Regions from separate parts of the Streptomyces sp. NPDC002698 genome, predicted to be linked through region 1. Evidence: riboswitches for the same ligand, from Rfam matches in the RefSeq annotation. Region 1 holds a riboswitch; the other holds the start of a gene.

Region 1 (3,188 bases):
AGGGCGACATCGTGCGCGTCCACCCGGGCGAGGAGTGGCTGTACGTCCTCCGGGGGCGGCTCAGTCTGCGCCTCGGGGACACCGCGCACGTCCTCGCGCCGGGAGACAGCGCCCACTTCGACTCGCTGACCCCGCACCGCATCGCCGCCGCCGAACGCGACGGAGCCGAGCTCCTCTTCGTACACACCCTGCTGCAGAGCCCCGTCGCCGCGCTGTGCCTCGGCCCGGCGACGGGCCACCCCACCTCGGGAGAGACGTCATGACCGAACCCACAGAACGCCGCCGCTCCATGGAGGACAGGTTCCCGCGCGCCCTGTGGGTGCGGCTGATCATCTACGTCGCCGTCGGCCACCTGTTCGCGGCCTTCATCTACCTGCTCTTCACGCTGGGCGCGCAGAACCAGTAGGGGGTCCGGTCCCGGCGGGCGGCTCAGTCCAGGAGCCGCCCGCGCAGGCGTTCCCGCAGCTCCGGCGTCAGTCCCAGGCCCTGCTCCAGATAGACCTCGACGCTGCCCCAGGTCTCCTCGATCGTCTCGAAGGCGGCCGTCAGGTACGCGGCGCGCGCGTCGAACAGCGGGCTGAGCAGTTCCATCACCTCGGGGGAGTAGGCACCGGCCGAGGAGCCGTTGCGGTGCACCTTGTAACGGCGGTGCGCGGCGTTCGACTCCAGGTAGTCGGCCACGATCGCCTCGCGCTCGACGCCGAGGGCGAGCAGGGTGACCGCGATGGACAGCCCGGCACGGTCCTTGCCCGCCGCGCAGTGCATCAGCGCGGGCACACTGTCGTCGGCCAGGGCGTGCAGCACCTGGGAGTGCTCGGCCGTGCGCTCCCTGACGATCGTGCGGTAGGAGTTGATCATCCGGTTCTCGGCCTTGCCGTCGCCGAGGATCGCGCGCAGCTGGTCGAGATCGCCGTCGCGGACCATCTTCCAGAACTCGCTGCCGTCCGCGGGGTCGCTCAGCGGGAGGTTCACGTTCCGCACGCCCGGCAGTTCGACGTCCGGGCCCTCCAGCTTCTGGTCCGCGGCATTACGGAAGTCGAAGATCGTGTGGAGACCCAGGGAGGCGAGGAACGCGGCGTCCTCCTCCGTGGCGTGGGCGAGGTGGCCGCTGCGGAACAGGTGCCCATGACGCACTCGCCGGCCGTCCGCGGTGGGCAGTCCGCCCACGTCGCGGAAGTTGCGCACTCCGCCGAGCTCGGGCTCGGTCGACGGGACCTGCTGCGTCACGGGGGCTCCTCCCATTCGGCCGCCGGCGTCGCCGTGCTGGACTCGGCGCCGCTCGTCGGCAGTTGTACCGGCTCGCGCTCCCGACGATACGACATGGGTTCCTCGGGCAATGAGTTGTCCACAGCCGATGCCTTCCGGACGGAACGCCCTGGGAGCGACGCATTGTGACATCTGATGTCGAATGCGTGTTTGAATCCCGCGATGGACCGGTCGCGCGCTTCTGGCCGCCTCGATCCCATGGGGCAATCGAGGCGAAACAGGGCATGAGGGGGTGTCGTTTTGCGCGTCATTCCGTACAGGGATCCGGATGTACCGGATATCCGCTCATGCAGCATCTGTCTGTTCTGTCCGAATAGGTGCCTTCGTTACAACTAGCCCTGGAATAGGGCGCCCTGGGGCGAGTCGCGTGAGGAGCGTCATATTCGTGACGATGCGTTGCCGTCCTCATTACTCAACCTGCCTGGATTTACAGGTGGGTTGAGAGGTCGGGAAGATCGTCGCTCCACGGAGGGTGACGGCGGTTTCCGCATGGATCAAGAAAGGCGAGCGCACAGAAACCGCACATAGTTGTCGACGCGCTCTCATGTCGCTTACGTTCTGCCTCAATCCGGACGGACGCCCAATCCTGCCGCCGCCCGGAATCCGCACACTCACCCGTACACGGCAGGAGCGGGGGACCCACAGGTTCCGCGCCTGGTCCGGTTCTTTTCCGGAACAGGCTAGGGGTACAGCCGCGCAGCAGCGTGGCCGGGCATCTCCAGCCCGCACCCGACAGCTCACCCCGCAGGCGCCGGAGAGGAATTCGTCATGCCCGCGAAGGGTAAGCACCGCCGTCCCAAGTCCTTGCGTTTCACCCGCTCGATCGCCGTGGCCGGAACCGGTGGCGCCGCACTCGCGCTGCCCCTGATGGGAGCCACCGGCGCCCACGCCGCGACCCCGGCCACCGCCGTCGCGCACCATGTCGAGAAGGCCGCGACCGCCGTTCCCGCGAAGAAGGCCGCCAAGGCCGCCGGGACGAAGACGTACGCGGTGAGGTCCGGCGACTACCTCTCGAAGATCGCCGACGAGCAGAACGTCAGCGGCGGCTGGAAGAAGATCTACGCCGACAACCGCTCCGCCATCGGCGGCGACCCGTCGCTGATCCACCCCGGTCTGGAGCTGTCGCTCGGCAAGAAGGCCGCCACGCACTCGGCCACGCACTCGGCCGCCCGGACGACCACCTCGGCGAAGGCCGGTCAGGCGACCCAGGCCGCCGACACGGCCCCCTCCGACACCGCTTCCGCCACTCCTTCCACCGCCCCTTCCGCCGCCCCTTCCACCGGCACCTCGTCCGGCTACACCCTGCCGGTCGCGAGCAGCTCCGTCGGCACGGGTTACAAGGTGGCGGGCGGCATGTGGTCCAGCGGTTACCACACGGGCGTGGACTTCGTGATCCCGACCGGCACCACGCTCAAGTCCATCGCCGCGGGCACCGTCGTCTCCGCGGGCTGGGGCGGCGCCTACGGCAACCAGGTCGTCATCCAGCACGCCGACGGCAAGTACTCCCAGTACGCCCACATGTCGTCGCTGTCCGTCTCGGCGGGGCAGACCGTCACCGAGGGGCAGCAGATAGGTCTCTCCGGTGCCACGGGCAACGTGACCGGACCGCACCTGCACTTCGAGATCCGCACCACGCCGGACTACGGCTCCGACGTCGACCCGATCGCGTACCTGCGCTCGCACGGTGTCGCCGTGGGCTGACCCCCCCAGCCTCCTGCTCCTGACGGCAGGAAGATCTCCGAAGGCCGGACCCCTCGATCCCCCGGGTCCGGCCTTCGGTGTGCCCGCGGCAACGGCCCCTGGGCGATCGCTGCTTCAACATCCTTGACGCGAGCCTTATTCCATAGTTGACCAATGCTTGGCGAGTGGCTTATCTCACCGGCCGTCAACCCTTCCCTACGGTCGCGTAGCTCACATCAAAA
Region 2 (3,188 bases), on a different contig from region 1:
GCGGCGTACGGCACCGCTCGGACGGTCCCCGGACAGGGGCAGGGCCGATTTCGCTCTCAGCATGCCCCTCTCCCCCGGAGACGTACGTCCTGTACATTTTTTACAGACGTCGATCTGAGGAGGCGTGCCATGCGCAGCCCGTCCGCCCGCCATGTCCTACCGGAGTTCACCGAACGCACGAGCTCGGGGCACCGGACCCTGGATCCGTACGCGAAGCTGCTCGGCGAGCGGATCGTGTTCCTCGGGACACCGATCGACGACACGTCGGCGAACGACGTGACGGCGCAGTTCATGCACCTCGAACACCAGGCGCCCGAGCAGGACATCTCGCTGTACATCAACTCCCCGGGCGGCTCCTTCGGCGCGATGACCGCGATCTACGACACGATGCGGTTCGTCACCTGCGACGTGGAGACGGTCTGCCTCGGCCAGGCGGCGTCGGCCGCGGCCGTCCTGCTGGCCGGCGGCACCCCGGGCAAGCGGCTCGCCCTGCCGGGAGCGCGCGTCCTCCTGCACCAGCCGTCGGTCCCGGAGCCGGTCCAGGGGCGGACGAGCGACCTCGTCGTCCAGGCCGGGGAGCTGCTGCGCACCCGCGAGATCCTCGAGGACATGCTCGTACGGCACACGGGGCAGAGCCCGGAGCGGGTCGCCGTGGACATCGAGCGGGACAAGATCTTCGACGCTCCGGCGGCGCTGGCCTACAGGCTGATCGACCGGATCGTCCCGAGCCGCAGGACCACGCGCGAGACGCCCGGCGCGAGGTGAGCGGCCGATGATCCCGGACCTCCCCCCGCTGCCCGCGCTGACCCGCGCCGAGGCCGAGCTGATCGACCGCTACCTCGACGTGGTCGACCTGATCGGCCGTATCAACCCGTCCCGTCCCGGAGACACCTATCGCGGCCTGAGGGCGGCTCAGGCACTGGTCGGCAAGGCGGCGGCCCTGCGGGACGCCCTCACGCTGATGCACCAGCGGGGCGAGAGCGAGGTGCACGCCCCGACGCTGGCCCAGGCCCTGCGGGTGCTCGACGGGGAGCGGCGGGCGAACCGGGTCACCGTGCCGCCCGGATCCGGCAGTTGACGGACCCGCACCGGAAGGCCGGTACGCGCCGTGGCCGCCGACGCCCGAACCACGACTCAAACGGACCGGATGGGGTACCCCCCGTTGGCGTATTCGCCCAACCTTTCTACGACCCTTCCGAGTTGCGCAACACGCGGCGTCCGAAGGCCGGATGAGGCCCGTCGTCGCAGGTGCGGGCCCCACCGGTGCCCCCAACACGTGCTCGAACGGAGGGGTGTTCACTCGAACGGCTGAGTGGTGAGTAAGCCCACAAAACACCGGTTCCGCTCGGATTTTCCGACTCTGATGAGTGAAGATCCCTTCCGACGACAAGCCCCCGCCACAGCGGCGGGGCGGTCCGGGCGGACGCCGAGTCCTGCCGCCTCCCGGATGCCCGGTCGACAGAAGTGCATCGGCAGGAGTGGAGGACCCAGCTAGACGGGCCGCCGGAACAGTTCCGGGCGGTCCTTGGGGTGAAGCCGCAGCAGCGGCCGGGCAACTTCGCCAGCCCGAATCCGACAGGTCATCCTTCACAGGCGGCTGACGAAGGGTTGCGCATGACTGCGCTCAATCGTGTCCCGTCGCTGTGGACCCGGGCCGGTACGGCCTCGGCCCTCACCCTTGCCGCGGTGGGCGGCAGCCTCGTGGTGCCCGGCGTCGCGCCGGACGCCGAAGCGGCCACTCTTGCGACGAGGGCACTCCAGGTCGCGGCGTCGAAGCACGGCTCCCCCTACCAGTGGGGCGCCACCGGACCGCACCGCTTCGACTGCTCCGGGCTCACGCTCTACTCGTACAAGAAGGCGGGCAAGAAGCTGCCTCGTACGGCCGCGGCCCAGTACAACAAGACGCACCACGTCTCGGCCTCGCACCGCAAGGCCGGTGACCTGGTGTTCTTCCACTCGGGCCGGAACGTGTACCACGTCGGCATCTACGCCGGTAAGGGAAAGATCTGGCACTCCCCGAAGACCGGGGAAGTGGTGAAGCTGCAGAAGATCTGGACGAGAAGCGTCTGGTACGGCAGGGTCGGCTGACCTTTCGCCCGGGGCGGCGGCACGCGCCGCCGCCCCGGAGCGGGCCCTCCACGGGCCGCCCGACGCCCTCTCAGCTCCTCAGCGGCTCCAGCACCAGGACGACGCCCAGAACGGTGAGAGCGCCGCCGGTGGCCCCCGCCACGGCGCGCGCGGCACGCGGCGCGCGCAGCCACCGTCCGAGCCGGTCGACCAGGAGCGCGACCGCCGGGAACCACACCAGGGCCAGGACGACCACGATCAGCGCGAGCAGCAGCGTCCGCGGCACCACCGCGCTGCCCGCGGGCACGAACTGCGGCAGCAGGCTCAGGAAGGTGACGGGCGCCTTCGGGTTGAGCACGTTGGTGACGAACCCCTGCCGCAGCGGACGCGGGCCCGCGCCCTCGGTCACCGCCCCTTCGCCCGCCGATCCGTCGGCCGCAGCGCCTCGCGGACGGTACAGCGAGTGGAGCGTGCGCAGACCCAGGTACAGCACATAGCCGCCGCCGAGCAGCTGGAGCGTCCGGAACAGCGTGGGCACGGCGGTGAGGACCGCGGCGACCCCGGCCACGGCGAGCGCGGTGTGGACGAGCAGGCCGCCCGCGATGCCGAGGGCGCAGGCGACTCCGGCACGGCGCGAGACGAGGGCGTTGCGTACGACGACGGTGAAGTCCGCGCCCGGCATGGCGACCATCCCCGCGGCGACGCCCGTGAAGGCGATGAGCTGTGCGTCCATGCGTCCATGCTGCCCGGAGCGGGCCTTCAGCAGGTATGTCGAATATCCTGGGCGAGCCTTAAGCAATCGTTTAGACCGGGCGGGGTGCCACCGGTCCCGGGAGGCCGCCATGTACGACCCGACACGGCTGGCGGCGCTGGTGGCGGTCGCCGAGGCGGGGTCGATCACCCGGGCCGCCGAGCGCCTCGGATACACCCCGCCGGCGCTGTCCCAGCAGGTGGCGAAGCTGGAGCGGGAGGCGGGGGCGACGCTGCTGGTGCGCTCCCATCGCGGGACGCGGCTCACCGACGCGGGTGAACTGCTGGTCGTACGGGCCCGCCGGGTCCTCGACGAGATGGAGCTGGCCCGGCACGAACTGGCCGGTCTGACGGGGCTGTCGGGCGGCACA

Evidence for each region. Region 1 has a riboswitch for cyclic di-AMP ahead of ACFYW9_RS26375 (peptidoglycan DD-metalloendopeptidase family protein). Riboswitches for the same ligand answer to the same signal wherever they lie in the genome.
Region 2: linked by a shared signal. The riboswitch ahead of ACFYW9_RS07685 (C40 family peptidase) and the one ahead of ACFYW9_RS26375 (peptidoglycan DD-metalloendopeptidase family protein) in region 1 are both predicted to bind cyclic di-AMP.

The regions. Positions count from the first base shown of each region.
Region 1 is NZ_JBIAQM010000021.1:31,077-34,264, reverse strand. Features, by position in the region: gene ACFYW9_RS26390 (XRE family transcriptional regulator) at 1-263, shown strand, start outside; gene ACFYW9_RS26385 (DUF6126 family protein) at 290-406, shown strand; gene ACFYW9_RS26380 (tyrosine-protein phosphatase) at 430-1,227, opposite strand; cyclic di-AMP (ydaO/yuaA leader) riboswitch at 1,869-2,030, shown strand; gene ACFYW9_RS26375 (peptidoglycan DD-metalloendopeptidase family protein) at 2,035-2,967, shown strand.
Region 2 is NZ_JBIAQM010000004.1:128,808-131,995, reverse strand. Features, by position in the region: gene ACFYW9_RS07695 (ATP-dependent Clp protease proteolytic subunit) at 130-765, shown strand; gene ACFYW9_RS07690 (hypothetical protein) at 773-1,078, shown strand; cyclic di-AMP (ydaO/yuaA leader) riboswitch at 1,425-1,611, shown strand; gene ACFYW9_RS07685 (C40 family peptidase) at 1,615-2,088, shown strand; gene ACFYW9_RS07680 (LysE family translocator) at 2,159-2,800, opposite strand; gene ACFYW9_RS07675 (LysR family transcriptional regulator) at 2,910-3,188, shown strand, end outside.